One region of the Clostridium sp. SY8519 genome, then DNA from elsewhere that is predicted to be linked to it. Evidence: riboswitches for the same ligand, from Rfam matches in the RefSeq annotation. Region 1 holds a riboswitch; each other region holds the start of a gene.
What was found. Region 1 has a riboswitch for thiamine pyrophosphate ahead of thiS (sulfur carrier protein ThiS). Riboswitches for the same ligand answer to the same signal wherever they lie in the genome.

Region 2: it holds a riboswitch for thiamine pyrophosphate, as region 1 does, so the genes downstream of both, thiD (bifunctional hydroxymethylpyrimidine kinase/phosphomethylpyrimidine kinase) here and thiS (sulfur carrier protein ThiS) in region 1, are expected to answer to the same signal.
Region 3: it holds a riboswitch for thiamine pyrophosphate, as region 1 does, so the genes downstream of both, thiM (hydroxyethylthiazole kinase) here and thiS (sulfur carrier protein ThiS) in region 1, are expected to answer to the same signal.
Region 4: it holds a riboswitch for thiamine pyrophosphate, as region 1 does, so the genes downstream of both, CXIVA_RS06185 (thiamine-binding protein) here and thiS (sulfur carrier protein ThiS) in region 1, are expected to answer to the same signal.

The regions. Positions count from the first base shown of each region.
Region 1 is NC_015737.1:1,869,000-1,874,376, forward strand. It holds gene CXIVA_RS08735 (ABC transporter ATP-binding protein) at 1-957, shown strand, start outside; gene CXIVA_RS08740 (ABC transporter ATP-binding protein) at 1,032-2,756, shown strand; TPP riboswitch at 2,821-2,939, shown strand; gene thiS (sulfur carrier protein ThiS) at 3,032-3,226, shown strand; gene CXIVA_RS08750 (thiazole synthase) at 3,313-4,086, shown strand; gene thiH (2-iminoacetate synthase ThiH) at 4,103-5,356, shown strand; gene CXIVA_RS08760 (thiamine phosphate synthase) at 5,372-5,377, shown strand, end outside.
Region 2 is NC_015737.1:1,587,859-1,593,235, forward strand. It holds gene CXIVA_RS07495 (YoaK family protein) at 1-640, opposite strand, end outside; TPP riboswitch at 895-1,004, shown strand; gene thiD (bifunctional hydroxymethylpyrimidine kinase/phosphomethylpyrimidine kinase) at 1,221-2,105, shown strand; gene thiC (phosphomethylpyrimidine synthase ThiC) at 2,123-3,433, shown strand; gene CXIVA_RS07510 (hypothetical protein) at 3,585-4,085, shown strand; gene CXIVA_RS07515 (YibE/F family protein) at 4,215-4,994, opposite strand; gene CXIVA_RS07520 (YibE/F family protein) at 4,991-5,377, opposite strand, start outside.
Region 3 is NC_015737.1:496,893-502,269, reverse strand. It holds gene thiE (thiamine phosphate synthase) at 248-910, opposite strand; gene thiM (hydroxyethylthiazole kinase) at 897-1,718, opposite strand; TPP riboswitch at 1,845-1,948, opposite strand; gene CXIVA_RS02400 (flavodoxin family protein) at 2,124-2,741, shown strand; gene CXIVA_RS02395 (Crp/Fnr family transcriptional regulator) at 2,857-3,594, shown strand; gene pflA (pyruvate formate-lyase-activating protein) at 3,810-4,568, shown strand; gene pflB (formate C-acetyltransferase) at 4,657-5,377, shown strand, end outside.
Region 4 is NC_015737.1:1,302,951-1,308,327, reverse strand. It holds gene CXIVA_RS06200 (ABC transporter ATP-binding protein) at 1-437, opposite strand, end outside; gene CXIVA_RS06195 (ABC transporter substrate-binding protein) at 575-1,642, opposite strand; gene CXIVA_RS06190 (ABC transporter permease) at 1,639-2,418, opposite strand; gene CXIVA_RS06185 (thiamine-binding protein) at 2,387-2,683, opposite strand; TPP riboswitch at 2,796-2,897, opposite strand; gene CXIVA_RS06180 (uroporphyrinogen decarboxylase family protein) at 2,968-3,957, opposite strand; gene CXIVA_RS06175 (LysR family transcriptional regulator) at 4,068-4,982, opposite strand; gene truA (tRNA pseudouridine(38-40) synthase TruA) at 5,059-5,377, opposite strand, start outside.

The DNA.
Region 1 (5,377 bases):
GACGTAGTGGCCCTGTACAATTATATGGCGCAGCTGATCATTGAGCTGGTGAAGCTGGCCACGATGATTATCACGATTAACAAGTCGCTGGCCTGCGGCGAACGGATTCAGAGCATTTTGGAAGTGGAGCCAGGCATGGAATATCCACGGCTGCAGACACAGGACCGGCAGCCCGTGCCGGCCGGCGCAGGAGCAGAAGGAAACGAAGATGCGGTGGCTTTCCATCATGTATCCTTCTCCTATGACGGTTCCGGGGAAGACGCAGTGTCAGATATCGATTTTTCTGTGAAAAAGGGCGAGACTGTGGGAATTATCGGCGGCACCGGAAGCGGAAAAACCACTATTGTAAACCTGATCCCGCGATTTTATGATGTGACACAGGGCAGTGTGGAAGTGGACGGAAGCAATGTCAGGGATTATCCGGAAGGGAAGCTGATCGAACGGATCGGCGTCGTGCCCCAGAAGGCAGAACTTTTTGAAGGCAGTATCCGTGAGAATCTCCAGTGGGGAAAGGCGGACGCTTCCGATGAAGAACTGTGGGCGGCTCTTGCCACGGCCCAGGCCACAGAAGTGGTAAAAGGAAAAGACGGACAGCTGGATGCCCTGCTGGAACAGAACGGCCGAAATCTGTCCGGCGGTCAGAAGCAGCGGCTGACCATTGCGCGGGCGCTGGTCAAACAGCCGGAAATCCTGATTATGGATGATTCCGCCAGTGCGCTGGATTTCGCGACAGATCTGAATCTGCGCAGAGCGGTGCGCGCGCTTGGACAGCGGATGACTGTGTTTATCGTGTCCCAGCGAACGGCCAGCGTACGGACCGCGGACCAGATCCTGGTGCTGGATGACGGCAGACTGGTGGGACGGGGCACCCATGAGGAACTGATGCGGGACTGCGGCGTATATCAGGAGATCTATTACTCCCAGTATCCGGAAGAACGAAAGGAGGCGCAGGCATGAGCAGAGGATTCCGACGTGGCGGCGCGCAGAAGCCGCAGAAAGAAAAACAGAATGCCATGGATACGTCTTCCAGCATGGCAGTGTTAAAGAAAGTGCTGGCAGTCATCGGCCGGTATAAGGCGCTGCTGGCAGCCAGCATTGTGATGGCGGCTGTCTCTGTCATCATTCAGCTGTATATTCCGAATCTGTACGGCGATGCCATTGACGGCATCGTGGCGAAACACCGGGTGGATTTCTCCTTGGTGGCCTGGTACGGGCTTCGCATTGCGGTGCTGATGGTGCTGGCCGCACTGGCGACCTGGATCATGAACATCATCAACAACCGTCTGACGTTTCGGACTGTCAGGGATATCAGAGCCCGGGCGATCCGCCAGATTCAGGATCTTCCTCTGTCTTATCTGGATTCTCACAGTTCCGGGGATATTGTGCAGCGTGTCATCGCGGACATCGATCAGCTGTCGGATGGCCTGCTGTTAGGATTTACGCAGCTGTTTTCCGGGATTGTCACGATCATTGCCACACTGGTCTTTATGTTCCAGAGAGATATCGGAATCACCGTGCTGGTGATTGTGATGACCCCCCTGAGCTTTTTTGTGGCCCGTTTTATTTCCACCCGTTCGTTCCGGATGTTCCAGAAACAGACGGCAGTCCGGGGCCGGCAGACGGCGCTGATCAACGAAATGGTCGGCAGCGAAAAAGTGGTGAAGGCTTTCGGCCATGAAGAAACAGCCTCGGAACAGTTCCGTAAAGTGAACCTGGAACTGCAGGAATACTCCCAGAAGGCGGTGTTTTTCAGCTCCCTGACCAATCCGGGCACCCGGGCGGTAAATAATGTGATTTATGCGCTGGTGGCACTGGTAGGCGCCTTTCGGATCCTGGGCGGCAATCTGACCGTAGGCGGTCTGACCGTGCTTTTGTCCTACGCGAACCAGTACATGAAGCCTTTTAATGATATCAGCTCAGTGATTACGGAGCTGCAGAACGCGCTGGCCTGCGCGGCCCGGGTATTCGCGCTGATCGAGGCGGAACCCATGAGCAAAGAGCCGGATCGGGAACTGCAGGTGGCTCAGGGCAGTGTTGCCATTGAACATGCGGCGTTTTCTTATGAGAAAACAAAACCGCTGATTCAGGACTTTAATTTCCGGGCAGAGCCTGGTATGACCGTGGCGATTGTGGGTCCGACCGGATGCGGGAAAACCACACTGATCAACCTGCTGATGCGTTTTTACGATGTGGATGAAGGGAAGATTTCTGTGGATGGACAGGATATTTACCAGGTGACCCGGCAGTCCCTGCGGCGCGGATACGGTATGGTTCTGCAGGAGACCTGGCTGAAACAGGGAACCGTGCGGGAGAATATCGCTTTCGGACGGCCGGAGGCATCCGAAGAGGAAATCATTCAGGCAGCCAAAGAGGCCCATAGCTGGGAATTTATCCGCAGGATGCCGGAAGGGCTGGACACGGTGATTGACGATGACAGTCTGAGCCAGGGACAAAAACAGCTGCTGTGTATCACCCGGATCATGCTGACGCTTCCGCCCATGTTGATTCTGGACGAGGCGACTTCCAGTATTGATACCCGGACGGAAATCCGGATCCAGGAGGCATTCAGCAAGATGATGAAAGGACGGACCAGCTTCATTGTGGCACACCGGCTTTCCACCATTCGCAGCGCGGACCGGATTCTTGTCATGAAAGAGGGAAAAATCATTGAACAGGGAACCCATGAGGAACTGATGGCAGCCAATGGTTTTTATACGTCACTGTATAATTCCCAGTTTGCCGGCACCGCTTCATGAATGGAAAAGAAATCAGAAATTACGGCTTGCAATGGCGAAAAAGCAGGGCTATAATAGAATTAACAAGTGAACAGCGGGGAGCTTGAGGATGACAGCATCCGGACAGGCTGAGAGGAAGGTACACCTTCGACCCATACACCTGATTTGGATAATGCCAACGTAGGAAAGTCTGGAAATAAGATGAGAATACAGGGAAGACGCCAGTCAGGCGCCTTCCTTTTTTTCGTGTTTTTCGCTGTTTGCACAGGAATGAAAGGAAAGGAGCAGGGACCCGAATGGTACAGATTAACGGAGTACAACTGGACACAGCCGGCAGGACACTGGCGGATTATCTGCGGGAAGCGGGCTATGATCCCCGCGTCATTGCTGTGGAATACAATGAAGCAATTCTGCCCAAAGACAGGTATGCCGCTGTGATTCTGCAGGATGGCGATGTGGTGGAGATCGTACAGTTCATGGGCGGCGGCTGACAGACCGTCTGCAGACCGTAAGACACAGGAAGGGCGGAAGTTCCGGACAGAGTTCCGTCTGGGCAGAAACAGAAAGAAGGAGCAAAATGGAGACACAGGACAAATTAGTCATTGGCGGAAAGGAATTTTCCTCCCGGTTTATTCTGGGATCGGGGAAATATTCCCTGAAACTGATCCGGGCAGCAGTGGAAGATGCCGGCGCGGAGATCGTGACACTGGCGGTACGCCGGGCAAATACAACGGAAAAAGAAAATATCCTGGATTATATTCCGGAAGGAGTGACGCTGCTTCCCAATACTTCAGGAGCCAGGAACGCGGAGGAAGCCGTGCGGATTGCCCGTCTGGCCCGGGAGCTGGGATGCGGTGATTTCGTCAAGATCGAAATCATGCGGGATTCCAAATACCTGCTGCCGGACAATCAGGAGACGATCCGGGCGACAGAGATCCTGGCCCGGGAGGGGTTCGTGGTACTGCCTTATATGTATCCGGATCTGAATGCGGCCAGGGATCTTGTTTCGGCCGGCGCGGCAGCCGTGATGCCTCTGGCTTCCCCCATCGGATCCAACAAAGGACTGGCCACCAGAGAGTTTATTCAGATTCTGATTGATGAAATCGACCTGCCCATCATTGTGGACGCGGGAATCGGCAGACCGTCCCAGGCCTGTGAGGCAATGGAAATGGGCGCGGCGGCGATTATGGCCAATACGGCACTGGCCACAGCCGGGGATCTTCCGCTGATGGCTTCGGCTTTTCGCAAAGCCATCGAAGCCGGCAGACAGGCATATTTATCCGGACTGGGACGCGTGCTGCTGCGGGGAGCGGCGTCTTCCGACCCGCTGACCGGATTCCTGCATGACTGAGGAGGTGTACAGAGCAATGGAAAATGAGTTTATCTTTGACTCGGACCAGATGACGGCAAAGAGCCTGGAAAAAAAGCACCGGCTGGAAACCGATCCCTCCTCCCGGACGGATCATATGAAGTACCAGCCGGGGATGGAACAGATTGACTCGGACGTCTGTGAAAAAGTCATGGAGCAGATGAACAGTTATGACTGCAGTCAGTATACGGCCCGTGATGTCCGGGCGGCACTGGATCATGAGATCTGCAGCATCGAAGACTTCAAAGCACTGCTGTCTCCTGCGGCGGAACCGTTCCTGGAAGAGATGGCGCAGCGGGCACGCAGGGAAACAAGCAGGCATTTCGGCAATACGGTGTATCTGTTCACCCCGCTGTATATTGCAAATTACTGCGAAAACTACTGCGTATATTGCGGATTTAACTGCTACAATCAGATCACCCGTGTGAAACTGACGCTGGAGCAGGTGGAGCATGAGATGAAGGTGATCGCGGACAGCGGCATGGAAGAGATCCTGATTCTGACCGGAGAAAGCAGGGCAAAGAGCGATGTGAAGTACATCGGGGAAGCCTGCCGGCTGGCACGGAAATATTTCCGCATGGTGGGACTGGAGGTCTATCCGGTTAATACAGAGGATTACCGGTATCTGCACGAATGCGGCGCGGACTATGTGACGGTGTTCCAGGAAACATATGACACGGACAAATATGAGACCCTCCATCTGCTGGGGCATAAGCGGGTGTGGCCCTACCGGTTTCATGCCCAGGAACGCGCGCTTATGGGCGGCATGCGGGGCGTAGGATTTTCCGCGTTGCTGGGTCTGTCAGATTTCCGCAAAGACGCCCTGGCCACTGGGATGCATGTGTATTATCTGCAGAGAAAATATCCCCAGGCGGAGATGTCCCTGTCCTGCCCGCGTCTGCGGCCGATTATCAATAACGAGAAGATCAATCCCCTGGATGTGGGGGAGCGGCAGCTGTGCCAGGTGCTGTGCGCGTACCGGATTTTTCTGCCTTATGTGGGCATCACCGTATCTTCCAGGGAAAGCGCCCAGTTCCGCAATGGTATCGTAAAAATCGCGGCCACAAAAATATCTGCCGGCGTGTCAACCGGAATCGGAGACCATGAGAGCAAGTATACCGGCAGACAGGCACAGGAAAAAGAAGGAGACGAGCAGTTTGAGATCTGCGACGGCAGAAGCCTGTCCGGGATGTACGAAGATATGTCCGATGAGGGGCTGCAGCCGGTGCTGAATGATTATCTGTATGTATAAAAACGGAGGCGGCTTTTGAAA
Region 2 (5,377 bases), 280 kb from region 1:
CGGCCAGGGTAAGATACAACGCGAGGGAAAGGGGGATCCAGCACAGCCAGATGCTCCGGGCACCGAGGTGCAGGACCAGGTACGCGCCTGCCGTGGCAGAGGCATAGAAGCAGATCAGAGTGGAAAGAAAGAAGAGAAATTTTTCTTTCATCCGTGGATCCCCGGTCTGGCGGTAATCCTGGAAGGAGAAGACCGTCTGCTTCAGATTGTTGGAAGAAAAGATGGTGGAACAGCTGAAGCCCCTGGCGCCGGCGAAGCTGCCCCACTGAAAAGCAGTCAGCGCAAACACCGGAAACAACGCGGGAATCGGCGGAGCAGATGGGGGAATCAGCCCCGTAATCAGGATTCCCGCGTATTCCGCCAGAATACAAATCAGACGGCTGCGTCCGGGCAGCCGGCGTTCCAGCATGTGGGCCAGTCCGAGAAACAAGGCAAACAGTCCCAGAGCTGTAGCGCGCCAGAGTACTTCATACCAGGAATGGCCGATTACGATTCGGCTGAAGAGCTCCAGCAGGTTGCCGGTGGCGGCCTGACCGAAATTGTGATCCCGCAGCATGATGGCATAGACGCCGGTAAAACCGCCGACACAGCTCATGGTCATGTGCAGGATGGTGTCATTATTTCGCTGAATCAGATCCATGGATCTACTCCTTTCTGCATCCGTACAGAGATACCTTCCAAAACAGTAACTATACGCTTTCCGGCTGAAAAAAACAATTTTGTATACTGTTTCGGACAATTTCAGACACATTTCGGGAAAAATCAGAGAAATACCGAAAAAACAGCGGGCTGCCCATTGCGAAATGCTGCCGGTGCGCTTATAATAAATGTAACGTGTTGGAAATCTGACAGACCGGCGGAATTATCTGCCTGGGGTGGATTTTGCGGCACTGCAATCACATAACAGGGAGCTTGCAGAAGCAGGCTGAGAGGAGACTGATACTGTCTCGACCGATACCTGATGTGGATAATGCCAACGTAGGGAAATAATCTGCATTCTGCCAAAACTGGGGCAGGATGCGGAAAAGAGTTCAGAACGATTGAGCGGCATCCGAGAGGGTGCCGCTTTTTTCTATGGCAGAAAACTTTGCGGAAAGTTTTCTGCCATGGACAGGTCCGGACATTCGGCGGCAGGATCCGCCATCAGGAAAGCGGCAGATTGGGGGCACCACCTTCTGTCGCGATACAAAATAATGAAGACTCAGACAGGAGGCAAATGTATGAGGACAGCATTAACAATCGCTGGCAGCGACTGCAGCGGAGGCGCCGGAATTCAGGCAGATATCAAGACGATGATGGCCAATGGCGTGTATGCCATGAGCGCGGTCACAGCTCTGACAGCGCAGAATACCACCGGCGTATCTGTGATCAGATGCACGGATCCGGAGTGTCTGGAGGCACAGCTGGATCAGGTGTTTACGGACATCTTTCCGGACGCGGTTAAGATCGGCATGGTGGCGGATACGGAACTAATCCGCTCCATCGCGAAGAAGTTAAAAGAGTATCAGCCGCGTTATATCGTGCTGGATCCGGTTATGGTATCTACCAGCGGAGCAGAGCTGCTGAAAGAAGACGCGGCAGATGCGCTGACCCGGGAGCTTTTTCCGCTGGCGACAGTTCTTACGCCGAATCTTCCGGAAACAGAGGCTTTGACCGGACAGAAGATCACGAAAGAGGGAGAGATGTGTTCGGCAGCAGCCAGTCTTGTCCGCAGATATGGATGCGCGGTACTGTGCAAGGGCGGACACAGCAGCCGGGGGGCCAGTGACCTGCTGGTCCGGAACCCCGCAGATCCGGAATTTACCTGGTTTGCAGGCAGGCGGATTGAGAATCCGAACACCCATGGAACCGGTTGTACATTGTCCAGCGCGATTGCGGCGAATCTGGCCAAGGGATTTTCCCTGACAGCATCCGTGCAGCGGGCAAAAGAGTATGTATCAGAGGCACTGGCGGCCATGCTGGATCTTGGAAATGGAAGCGGCCCGCTGAACCATGGCTTTGCGGTGCATGGTTATTACGCGGAGGATCCGGATCAGACCGCAGCCGGCAGACAGGGAGCGGAAGAGACCGAAGGCTGTCACGAAACAGCTGCACAGAATTTCTGAAAGAGAGGGAGTTTATCATGAAAACATATACCACACAGATGGACGCGGCACGGAAAGGCATTATCACCCCGCAGATGGAGACAGTGGCACGGAAGGAATATATGGAGCCGGAGAAGCTTAGGGAACTGGTGGCAGAAGGCAAAGTGGCGATTCCCGCCAATATCCACCACACATCACTGGATCCGGAGGGTGTGGGCAGCATGCTGCGTACAAAAATCAATGTCAACCTGGGAATTTCCAGAGACTGCAAGGATTATGACGTGGAGATGAAAAAAGTGATGCATGCGGTGGATCTGGGAGCGGAAGCCATTATGGACCTGTCCAGCCATGGAAATACACAGCCGTTCCGTCAAAAGCTTACGGGAGAATGTCCGGCGATGATCGGTACGGTGCCGGTCTATGACAGCGTGATTCATTACCAGAGAGATCTGGCGGAGCTGACGGCGGAAGACTTTGTGGATGTGGTTCGTCTGCATGCGGAAGACGGCGTGGATTTTGTCACGCTTCACTGCGGAATCACCAGAAAAACCATCGATCAGATCCGAACCCACAAGCGGAAGATGAACCTGGTCAGCCGCGGCGGCAGTTTGGTTTTTGCCTGGATGTGCATGACCGGAGAGGAAAATCCGTTTTATGAACACTATGATGAGATCCTGGAGATCTGTGAACAGCACGATGTGACCATTTCTCTGGGCGATGCCTGCCGGCCGGGATGTCTGGCAGACGCTACGGATGTATGCCAGATTGAGGAACTGGTGCGCCTGGGCGAATTGACCAAACGGGCCTGGGCCCACAATGTGCAGGTCATGGTGGAAGGACCGGGACATGTGCCGCTGGATCAGATCGCCGCAAATATGAAGGTACAGCAGACCATCTGTATGGGCGCGCCGTTTTATGTACTGGGCCCCCTGGTGACGGATATCGCGCCGGGATATGACCATATCACGGCGGCAATCGGCGGCGCTCTGGCGGCAGCCAGCGGAGCGGCGTTTCTGTGTTATGTGACACCGGCGGAGCATCTGGCGCTGCCGAATGTAGAAGATGTAAAACAGGGGATCATCGCCTCGAAGATCGCGGCCCATGCGGCGGATATCGCCAAAGGGGTTCCTCACGCCAGGGACATCGATGACCGGATGGCGGACGCCCGGCGGGAACTGGACTGGGAGGCGCAGTTTGCCTGCGCGCTGGATCCGGAAACGGCCCGGAAGATCCGGGAAGACCGCCTGCCGGAAGATGACCATGCGGAAGCCTGCAGTATGTGCGGCAAATTCTGCGCGGTAAGAAGCATGAATAAGGCGCTTTCGGGAGAATATATCGACATTTTGTAAAAAATCCGGTTATACTGTTCTGGAAGCAGCCAGATGAACCTGTGACATGCGCGGAGCATGGCAAAGATACATTTGAAGAGGTGTTCGGGGGGGGAAAACGATGGCCCCGCGCATGCGTGCAGCAGCATTGGAAGAAAGAAGGAGCAGCGTGATGGAGATCGAACGGAAATGGATGGTAGCCGGCTGGCCGGAAGAAAAAGATACGGGGAGACCGGAACATACCTATCAGATGCGGCAGGGCTATATCTCGGTGCGTCCCACCGTGCGGATCCGCCGGGAGGCGGAAGAAGCCGGGGAAACCCATGATATTCTGTGCTTTAAGGGAAAGGGAAGGCTTGCCCGGGAAGAAATCGAGACGGAAATCGATGCGGATTTGTTTGAACGGCTGGCCGCCTTCATCGGCGCGCCCCTGATTACCAAAGAGCGCCGGGATTACCGCCTGCCGGACGGCCATATGCTGGAGGTCAGCTGTGTGGACGCCGGCAGTCCTTCGGAATTTTATTATGCCGAAGTAGAATACGAATCGGAAGAAGAAGCGCGGCGCTGGGAGCCGCAGACTGCCGGGCTGGAAGCCTATCTGATCGATGAGGTGACTGATCAGCCGGGACAGAGCATGGGGGCTTACTGGGAGCAGACCAGACAGACGGAATAGGGTCCGGCGGAAACAGACAGGAAAGGTTCCCAAAATGGCATGCCTCGGATGAGGCAGAATAGCGCCTGGCGGCAGCAGCCAGCGCCAGAGATACAGTGTCTGCAGGGAAAGACCCGGAAAACCTGCGGATCAGACGTCTCCGGCAGGAGAATCCTGCCGGGACGGCTGAAGCCGTCCGGCGGTGACTGCGGCAGTCAGGGGAATAATCAGCAGGCAGCCGATATTTGCCGCGAAAATCAGCAGGACTTCCTGGAGAAGCGAGCGGGAATTCAGCAGCTGGGGCAGGGTATATCCCTGTCGCAGAAAGATCATCCAGATAAAGAACGATTCACCGAATTCCGCGAAAAGCAGCGTATTGATGGTGGTGCCGAGAATGTCCCGTCCGACTCTGCTGCCGGAGCGGTATAATTCCCGGAAACCCAGAGAAGGATTGTTCGCGTGGACTTCATACAGGGCGGAGGAGACGGCCAGCGCCGTATCGGTCAGAGCACCCAGTACGCCCAGCAGAATCGAACAGATCAGCAGGGCATTGGCGCTGATGCCGATTTCGCTGTTTAAAAAGGAGATCTCCTCATCGTAGATATAGAGTTCCCCGAAACCGCCGAGACTGCCGGCATAAATGACCCAGGCGCTGAAACCGGTGACAGCGCATAAGACGATCAGAACCGAAAGGAAGGAAGCGGCGGTCTTCGGATTGGCGCCGTTTTGGGCGAACAGGGTCAGCAGAAGGAACAGAAGGACGCAGACAGCAGTCACCAGATAGGGATTTTTCCCATGGGCGATCAGGTAGAAGCAGAGCAGCATCAGCAGCATATTTCCAAGGATGGTGAACATGGAGGCCACACCCCGTTCGTCCCCGATGGCCACCAGCAGGACGAAGAGAACGACAGTCAGAATCAGAATCATCATTTGCGAAGGGCTCCTTTCTTCAGTAATACAGCAAAAAATCCGGAGATAGGAATCGCGGCGGCGATACCGATGGCACCGGTCAGGAAGCGAATGATCTCAAATTCCGCCCCGTATTTAAAAAGGGTGATCATGGAATAGCCGTTTGCCAGCTTCAGAATGCTGACCGGAAGTTCCCCGCAGATAAAGGTAAAGAACAGGACATTGATCATTGTGCCCATGATGTCATTGCTGATAGCCCGGATGGACTGCACAATATCCCGGAGCCGGAGATCAGAGGCCGTGGCGGTGATCTCGCTGACAGCGGCGTGGATGGTAATGGCCACATCCGTTACCGCGCCGAGAATCGCGAAGACCAGACTGGCCAGATAGTAGGATTCCAGCGG
Region 3 (5,377 bases), 1.4 Mb from region 1:
ACAGTATACTTCACATATTACTATGGAAAATTGAAAAAAATTAATGAAGGAACCCGTGTATCAATAGATTTAATGCCATTAGGCTATTCAATATACAAAGGAGATAATAATTCCTCAGTGTGATCTGTGGTTGGTTAAGAAAATCTGTATAAAACAGGACAGTGTCTATCCGACAGGAACGATAGGGGAGGCGCAGTCCAGCAGGCGCCTCCAACGGAATCACTTTCTGTGCCAGTTCATGCTGCTCTCACAGGTTCACTTCACGATTGACTGCCTTCAGCGTCTGACTGCGAAGATCCCGGGCGGCTGCCTGGATATCCTTTTTTGCAAAGATTGCTGAAATGACAGCGATTCCGGCAATTCCGGTTCCGGAAAGGGACAGGATGTTATCTCTGGTGATACCGCCGATTGCGATGACGGGAATATCCACAGCCCGGCAGATTTCCGATAAGACAGCGTGGTCCACCTGTTCCGCGTCATCTTTGGAATCGGTGGGAAATACCGCGCCTACACCCAGGTAATCCGCGCCCCGTTCCTGGGCCAGCAATGCTTCTTTTACCGTGTGGGCGGATACGCCTAAAATCTTGTCGGGGCCAAGTTTTTCCCGGACATTTCCCGCCTCCATATCGTTCTGCCCCACATGGACACCGTCGGCGTCTGTCTCAAGGGCGAGGTCCACATCATCATCAATTACAAAGGGAACCTGATACCGACGGCACAAGTCCCGCAGCTGCAGCGCTTCTTTTAAGTATTCGTCATGGGAAAGCCGCATATCATCTTTTTCGCGTACCTGCAGAAAAGATACGCCGCCTTTTAAGGCCTGCTCGACAGCTTCGTATAAGGTCCTGCCCTGCAGCCAGTGTCTGTCGGTAACAGCGTATAAGAGAAGGGATTTTTTATCGAATTTCATAGTTTGCTCCTTGTTCCAGTGTTTCTCCGGTCATATTGCAGACGGCGTCAATGATGCGTATGCGAAGAGATGCATTGCCTTCGGCTCCCGTCAGGTTTTTTACAGCGATTTCGCCGGCCAGACCCATCAGGATCGTGGCGGCTGCCGCGGCTTCCAGCTTGCTGTCCGGATTGGCGGCAAGGAATGCGGTCATCAGACCGGAAAGCTGGCAGCCGGTGCCGGTAACGGTGCTCATTTCCCTGCGTCCGTTCCGGATGACATAGCAGGAAGAAGCGTCAGCGACCAGATCAATCGCGCCTGTGATCGCAATAATACATCCGCAGGTTTTGGCGTAGTCTTTGGCAAATGCAGCCATGCGCTCAAGGTTTTCTTCGGTAACGGCATCTGCGGCGTCCGCGTCCACGCCCTTGGTTGTAGTGCTGCCCAGTGCCAGAGCCTTAAGCTCGGATACATTCCCGCGGATGACATCAAATTTGAGTTCCTCCATCAGAGATACCGCGGTATTGGTTCGCAGTCTGGAAGCACCTGCGCCTACCGGGTCGAGGAGAAGTGTGTGGCCGAGAGCGTTTGCCTTTCTGCCTGCGCGATACATTGCCTCAATGGAACGTTTCTGAAGGGTTCCGATATTGATGTTTAATCCGTCACAGATGGCAGTGATATCTTCCACATCCTCCGGTTCGTCGGACATGATGGGACTTCCGCCGACAGCAAGCAGTACATTTGCCACATCATTGACGGTGACATAGTTGGTAATGTTGTGTATGAGCGGTGCTTTTTTCTTTACATTCTCCAGACAGTCTTTGATCATTTCAGAATTCTCCTTCTGTTTCAGATGCAGGGATAACCATACATATGCACCAGCCGATGCGCCGTGAAATGCAGGTTCCGCAGATCGCTGCAGAAAAAAGCGCGGTCCTGTATGGACTGCGCTTAGTGAATGCGAAAAACTATTTCCCTACGTTGGCATGATCCAAATCAGGTTATGGGTCAGGAATTCTATTCCACTCTCAGTCCCTGGGGACTCCCCTGTTTCTACCAGTTATTATAGAGGTTAGGGGAGAGATGTCAATATAGGGAAGAGGAAGAAGGTTGCCTGGAAGCAGCAATAGGGTGACGCTGCAGTGGACAGTCCGGATAAAATATGATAATTTGTGGGAAACTAGAATAAAATAGTGGATCAGATTCACTTGAAGAGAGGAGCTGCGAAAACAACATGAAAGTACTGATTCTCAACGGAAGTCCGAGAAAAGACGGAAACACAACCATTGCGCTGAATGAAATGATAAAGATTTTTGAGGCGGAAGGCGTAGAAACAGAAGCTGTCCGGATCGGAAACAAGGATATCCGCGGATGTATCGCCTGTGGGACATGCGCCGACAAGGGCAAATGTATATTTGATGATATTGTGAATGAACTCGCGCCGAAATTTGAAGAAGCCGACGGCCTTGTGGTGGCATCCCCGGTGTATTATGCGTCAGCAAATGCTACGCTGATTGCCTGTCTGGACAGACTTTTTTACAGCACCCGGTTTGACAAGACCATGAAGGTGGGGGCAAGTGTGGTTGCCGCAAGACGCGGCGGATTGTCTGCGACGTTTGACGAACTGAACAAATATTTTACGATCTGCGGAATGCCGGTGGCATCCAGCCAGTACTGGAACAGCATCCATGGAAGAGAACGGGGAGAAGCAGCGGAAGACCTGGAAGGTCTTCAGACGATGCGGGTGCTTGCCAGAAATATGACATTCCTGATGAAGAGTATTGCGCTGGGAAAAGAAGCTTACGGCCTGCCGGAACAGGAAGAGTGGCAGCCGACGCATTTTATCCGATAATCGTTTTTGTGGCGCAGATGGCCATGAAACAAACGGCTTGCTGCGGAAAATATTTCAGTGGATGATCAGATGCTCCGGGAAAGCCTGGAGGAACGGGTAAAGAAGGGAAAACAGGATGAAAACTGAGGAAAAGAAAGAGCATATTCAGAAGATCGGATGCGGAAGAGAAAACTGCAGATTTCTTGCAGAAGGGAAGATCTGTATTTCTGAAGTGCGCATGTTTCGGGAACTCCCGCTGGAGCTTCAGAAAGAACTGGCGGGTAAGTCCGTGCATTCCACGTTTCAGGCGGGAAGTTATATCGCCGCGGAGGAGGATGAAATCAACTCGGTGATTATTATTCGAAGCGGAAAAGTCAAAATTTCCAGAACAGACGCCATGGGGGAGGAACATATCCTGGATGTCCTGCATGACGGTCAGAGTGTCTGGCACGGGATTTTCCTGAAAGAACACCGGTACAATTATGACGTGATCTGCATGAGCGAAGTGGCAGTCTGCGAGATCCCCCGTGAGACGATTATGAATGTGCTTACCCGTCATCCGCAGATTTCTCTGAGCCTGATTGAGATTCTGGCACAGGATATCATGGATGCGGAGGAGAAAGTGATGCTTCTGTCGATTCGGGAACCGAAGCAGAGGGTGGCCACTTTTCTGCTTCGGCGGGAACGGAGATGTCTGGGGCCTGAGATCCATCTGAAACTGGACGACATTGCTTCTTCGGTGAATCTGCGGGTGGAGACAGTGAGCCGGAATATTGCGCAGCTGGAAAAGGATGGCGTGATTCAGCGGACCGGGCGAGGGCGCCTGAAAGTAATGAATCATGAGAAACTGCGGCATATGACGGAATTGAATTAGCCGGACTCGGCCCTTTTTGGAAGTCTGCAGCCCAAAACATTTTTTGAAAAATGAGAAAGAATCCAGTTACTTGATTACAATCAAAGAACTTGGCGCAAGAGTCTGCTACTATCAGCTTGTCACAAGGAGATGACAGATGGAAGCAGAACAAACCGTCGGTCACAGAAATTGTGGCAGACGGTTTTATTTTATTTTGCTGGAAACAGGAGGGCGCCATGATCAAGGGAAGAATTCATTCAATTGAGACATTTGGTTCGGTCGACGGCCCGGGCATTCGCTTTGTGATTTTCCTGAAGGGATGCGCGATGCGATGCAAGTTCTGCCATAACGCGGATACCTGGGACGGACAGTCGGATGACCTGCGCACCGCGGATGAGCTGATCGAACAGGCACTGCGGTACAAGCCATACTGGGGCAGCGAAGGCGGCATTACAGTTTCCGGCGGAGAACCGCTGCTGCAGATTGATTTTCTGCTTGAGCTGATGAAAAAGGCAAAGGAGCGGGGCATCCACACGGTAATCGATACGGCAGGCCAGCCTTTCCGGCCGGAGGGCGAGTGGTTTGCAAAGTTTGAGGAGCTGATGCGGTATACGGATCTGCTTCTGGTGGATATCAAGCAGATCGATCCGATGAAACATATGAAACTGACCGGTGTGCCGAATGAAAACATACTGGAAATGTTTCGCTATCTGGATAAGATAAAAAAACCCATCTGGGTCCGTCAGGTGCTTGTGCCGGGCTGGACCGATGATCCGGAAGATTTACAGAAGGAACGGGCGTTCCTGGATACGCTTTCCAATATTCAGAAAGTGGAAGTGCTTCCCTATCATTCCATGGGAGCCTATAAATGGAAAAAGCTTGGAATTCCCTATGCGCTGGAGGGCGTGCAGAGTCCGACGGGGCAGCAGGTGAAACAGGCAGAAGAAATTCTCGGCGCGGGTGAGTTTGCGCCGGCAAGAGTAAGCGTTGCGTAAAATAGAGAACGCATTGCAGAAGCTGCAGGGCAGACAGAAAAATGCGAAACGCGCAACAGCGGCCGCAGCGCAGAAAGGAGAGCAGGATATGAGAACAGAATGGCGAGGATTTAAAGGAAATAAATGGACCGATGATATCGATGTACGGGAGTTCATCCAGAAGAACTACACACCCTATGACGGCGATGAAAGCTTCCTGGAAGGCGCGACAGAGGCAACCGATCTTCTGTGGGGCAAAGTACAGGAACTGCAGAAAGAGGAACGGGCAAAGGGTGGTGTACTGGACTGTGAAACAGAAGTGGTTTCCGGCCTGACTGCCTATGGAGCCGGCTACATCGACGCATCGATGAAAGATCTGGAGAAAATCGTGGGTCTTCAGACGGACAAGCCGTTAAAACGGGCCTTTATGCCCTATGGCGGAATCAAGATGGCGGAAGAAGCCGCTGAGAATTACGGGTACCATGTCAACGACAAGTTCCACAAAATTTTTACAGAGTACCATAAAACCCATAACCAGGCAGTATTTGACGCGTATACTCCGGAGATGCGTGCCGCGAGACATTCGCACATCATAACCGGGCTTCCGGATACCTACGGACGGGGACGAATCGTCGGTGACTACCGAAGAGTCGCTCTGTACGGCATTGACTTTCTGATTGCGAAAAAGCAGGAAGACTTCGCGAACTGCGGAGATGGCACAATGACTGATGACATTATCCGGCAGAGAGAAGAGATCAGCGAACAGATCCGTGCGCTGAAAGGCATGAAGGAAATGGCAGCCGCTTACGGATATGACATTTCCGCGCCGG
Region 4 (5,377 bases), 570 kb from region 1:
ATATAGGTCCGAAGCAGCGCCGCCCGCTGCCGCATGCCGCCGGAAAGCTGATGCGGATATTTCTTCTGGGTTCCTTCCAGGCCGAAATCCGGAAAATAGGGCTGCACCCGGGCAATAGCTGTTTTTTTCTTTTCTCCCCGGATCAGCAGCGGCAGCGCCACATTCTCCTCGATGGTGTAATGGGGCAGCATCAGATCTTTCTGCAGCATATAGCTCAGGTGGCCGGTCTGCCCGGTCACCTCCTGCCCGTCTAAAAGGACCTGTCCCTCCTGGGGATGGTAGATCCCGGCGATACAGTTAAACAGCGTGGTTTTTCCGCTGCCGGACAGCCCCAGGAGGCTGACCAGCTCGCCTTTTTCCACATGGATACTGATCTGATCGATGATTTTTCCTTCTTCGAATGACATGGAGACATTCTTTGTCTCAAGCTTATGCATACAATTACTCCTGCTGCCCTTGCGCCTGTCTTTTTCACCTGCGCAGAGCCCTGTGTTCCCCGCTCCCCGCGGCAGTTATTCTGTTTTGCCGACAGAGTCCTGTTTTCCCGGCAGAGCCCTGTTTTCCCGGCAGAGCACTATTTTTCCGGCAGATACTCATTGGTGAATCCGGTGTTGTCCGGAATACTGCTGTCATAAAATTTGTTTTTGTTGACCCACTGATAGAACCGGTTCCAGCGCTTTGCGTCAAATTCTCCCCAGCGGGACGCGTCCGCCTGGTACTGATCCGCCAGATATTCCTGGCTGGCCTTTACCTGGTCCCCGTTCAGCTCCGGCACTGCCTTGCAGAGAATATCCGCTGCCTTGTCCGGATGTTTGATCGCATAGGTGTATCCCTTGGAAACCGCGGACAGGAACGCTTTCGCCTCGTCCGGATGGTCTTTCAGGAAACTGTCGTTGGCGATGATGACCGGTGAATAGTAGTCAAAGACCGGATTAATATCCCGGAACGCAAAGTAGTTAATATCAAAATTCTGCACTTTGGCGGAAATCCCTGCCCATGCGTAGTAAACCCAGAGGCAGTCGATGCTGCCGGATTTCAGCGCGGATACTTCATCGTCGATGGTTTCCGGAATCATCTTGATCTTGCTGTAGTCGCCGCCGTCTGCCTTTACCACATTCCGGATAATGGCTTTCTCAATGTCCCAGTCCCAGGTGGCGTAGCTGTGGCCCGCCATATCCTTCGGGGATTTGATCCCGGTGCTCTTCTTGGACATAATACCGGATGTGTTATGCTGAATCACGGCTGCCACCGCGGTAATCGGCACGCTTTTCTTTTTGCCTGCCATCAGGGAGGACATGGTGTCCTGGAAGGATACGCCGAAATCGGCTTTTCCGCTTCCTACCAGCGTCTCCGCCCCGTCATCCGGCGGCTGGACGATTTTTACTTTCAGTCCCGCGTCCTTGAAATAGCCCAGCTGATCCGCCACGTAGACACCGGTATGGTTGGTATTCGGCGTCCAATCCAGGACAAAGGTCACTTCTTTCAGATCCCCCGAGGAAGTGCCCTCCGCAGACGCGCTGTTTTCTGTTTTGCCCGCGCTTCCGGACGCGGAAGTGTCGCCAGTCTTGGAACTGCCGCATCCTGCCAGCAGCCCCACGGCCAGTCCTGCTGTCAGAAGCAGGCTGAAAATTTTCTTTTTCATTTCGTCTCATCCTTTCTTGTTTCATTCCATGGCATCATCTTTTTCTGCGCAATATTTACCGCCAGGATCAGCAGCAGACTGATCACGGTAATCAGCAGAATCACCGCAAACATCTTGTCATAGGCAAATGATTTTTTGACCCGGGTCATGTATACGCCAAGTCCCCGGAAGCCTCCCAGCCATTCCGCCAGGACAGCGCCTACGATGGCATATGCCACGGAAATCCTTAACCCTGAGAAAAACTGGGGCAGCGCCCCCGGTATCTTGATGTGCCGGAAAATCTGCCATTTTGTGGCTCCCATGGCCTGGAGCAGATGCACCGCGTCTTTGTCCGCGGAATGAAATCCGTCCAGCACCCCCACGGCAATGGGGAAAAATGAGATAATAATAACCAGCACAATCTTCGGCGTCATCTCATAACCGAACCAGAGCACCAGAAGCGGCGCAATGGCCACCGTGGGAATGGTCTCTGTAATCACGATCAGCGGATACAGCGCTTTGTAGGCGCCTTCCCAGCGATCCATAATACAGGCCGCCGCGAATCCTACCGCCACACCGATGACCAGCCCCAGCACTGCCTCGATCAGTGTAGTGGCCAGGTTCAGCATCAGCACAGAAAAATCTTTTACAAAGGCAGCGATCATCTGCACCGGGGAGGGCAGCATGAAATTCGGCACCACGCCGAAGTACGAGATGCACTCCCAGGCAATAAGAATCACGGCAATCGCCGCCAGCGGATACAGCTTATTCGTGATATTTTCCGATTTTTTTCTCAATGGAAAGTACCTCGCCTTCCGGCTTATAACTTACTTTGATATACGCTGCCACGGAAGGGGCCCCGGCCCGCACCGCGATATGCTGGCATTCCTTGACGATATCCATCAGGGCGTCATAAGGGCCCTCGATCGTAGTTTCAAACGGTCCTACATAATAGTTATAACCGGACCGGGCGATATAAGCGATTACTTCATCTACGATGCGGATCAGTTCCTCGTCGTCCGATGCCTCCGGCAGTGTCTGGATTGCTACACTGGCTTCCATTTTTTCTTCTCCTTTCACGCAAAAGGATCCCCCGCAGAACGAACCGGCCGCCTGTGCCGGACCATAGGTCGGCAGCAGAATCCGCTTCAGAAACTGTGGGGGATCTTTTTTATTTGCATCTGTTATGCTTCCCTACGCTGGAATTATCCAGATCAGGTAATGAGGGTATGCGGGCCTTCCCGCGCTCTCAGCTCTTGCTCCCCTAGCTCTGTTCCGAAAAGATTATAGGCTGTTTGCCGGGAAACTGTCAACGCAGTTTGCGCAGGTATATGAAAAAAGTCCGCTTACCGGCGCAGCACTTCCCTGCCGTACCGGTTCACTTCGTCCATGTAGATGAACCATTTCTCTTCATTCGTGGGAATGTAATAGGGCAGATACCGGCCTTTTCCCGCATAACGGTCCATCGCCGCACGGATCATCGCCCGGGCCTCCGCTTCCGATGTGGCATCCAGATCCAGCTTCTGGTTGTCGATGCCACCCATAAAGGTAATCCGGTCTCCATACTGTTCCAGCAGTGCGTCCAGATCATTGGATACCATCATCGGCTCAATGGCGTCCACGCCGATCTCGGCCAGATCCGGCACGATCTGCATGATATAGCCGCAGGAATGATGGATGTAAAGGCCGCCCAGCTCATGAATCCGACGGGCGTATTTCTCCTCATTCGGCCGGATAAACTCCCGCCACAGCTCCGGGTCAAAGAACATATTGTTATTGGTGCCCCAGTCATCATGCATGTGGATCACCTGGGGCTGCAGATACTGAAAGGCCAGGTCGATGCATTTTAATTTGTAGCTGCACATCGCGTCAAAAAAGGCATGGACCGCCTCCGGAGATTCATAGAAGGCGCACAGGGCGTTTTCCATCCCGATCATCTGATTCATCCGTTCAAACTGGCCGGACAGAAGCAGGCAGGAGACCACGTCTGTCTCCCGATTGACGCCCATGCCTGCGCTCATGCCCTGAAAAATCTGCTCCAGCGGCATAAAGTCCAGCGGCGGAAACTTCACCTTTTCCTGCCAGTCCTCAATGTCGTCAAACAGCATAAAGCCTTTGGCCACCATATTGCCGTTGACCAGTGGATTGGGACCCAGATTGGTCCACTGCACACCCCAGGCATCCGGCCCGGTTCCGTACGGGTCCGGCTGATTGTCTTTTCCGAAATACCGTTCTCCCGGGAATACCACATCCTTCATGACGGAATAAACTTCCGGAATAAAATCGATCGGTTCTCCCTTCAATGCGGCCAGCAATGCTTCTTTTGGTGTCTGCATAACCCCTGCCTCCTTGTCCTGCCTGTCATACTGCTTTGTTTCTGTCTCTATCCTAACAGTTTCCTGCGGCAGAAGGAATCAGTTTCTGTCTCCTGTGCTGTAACCAGAAGTTACATCCCATTCTGTCCCTGCGGAATCGGTTCCAGGTCAAATTCCTCCCGCAGGTCATCCACAATCCCGCTGAGGCCCTTCAGCCTGCTGTCCCGGTGATACAGCAGCGCCGTGTGATAGCGCAGTGCCCTGCCGGGATAGGGAAATCCGCGGACCTGCCCGTTTTCCACTCCGTAGAACATCATGGGAAACACCGCAAACCCCTCCGCCTGCCGCATCAGCACCATCAGGGTCTCAAAATTGCCGACTTCCCTGACTTCTCTGCAGGGGATATTTTCATAAAAATTCTCCGACAGCGGCACATTGTAATGATCCCGGTCCACCTTCAGTTTCAGAAACGTCTCCCGGCGCATATCTTCCAAGGTGATGGAATCCCGGATCGCCCAGGGATGAAGCAGGGACACAATCACCTCTACGTCATGCTCCCCAAAGGAAAGCCCCTCGTATCCGAACAGGTTATCCTGCTCATGCACATTCGTCAGCAGAATGTCCAGCCTGCCGCTCATCAGCTTTTTCCGCCCTTCCTCCAGTTCCAGCATCTCCAGGCTGATCTGATAGCAGGGATAGGACGCCATGAGGAAAGATACCAGCGGCGTAACCATCTCATCCCGCGGCAATGCGGAAAAGATGCCGATTCGGATCTGCTCTTTGCCGTCATGCGCCCGCTGTTTCAGCGTTTCCAGCACCTCGGTGTACTCCCGCTCCACCTTGCCAAGCTGTTCCCGGGCGTATACGCCCAGCCGGGTCAGCTCAATTCCCCGGGAGGAACGGGTAAACAGTTCGCCGCCGATTTCCTGCTCCAGCGCGGTAATCTGCTTCGTCAGCGCCTGGGGGGATACATAGATCTGCTGTGCCGCCCTGGAAAAGCTTTTTTCTTCTGCCGCCCGGAGAAAATAACGTATCTTCTGATTCATTCCGCACCTCCGACTCGCTCCGTCGTAATTTTCCTGTCATCCTGCCGGTATCTGACCGGCCACAGACTGGATTCGCTCAGTCATAGTCCACTTCCAGCAGACACAGCCCCCGGGCCGGTGCCGTGGGTCCCGCCTGGGCCCGTACGCCCGCCGCGAGAATCCGCAGCATGTCTTCTGCCTGCATCCGCCCGGCGCCCACTTCCAGCAGTGTTCCGGTCAGGATCCGCACCATATTCTGGAGAAATCCGGTTCCGTGGAAATACAGCCGTAGATACGGCCATTCCTCCCGGATTTCGATCCGGTCCACTTCCCGCACTGTGGATTTCTTATATCTGGGATTGCCGCAGAATGCCTTAAAATCATGGCGCCCGGTAAGGAACTCTGCCGCCCGGCGC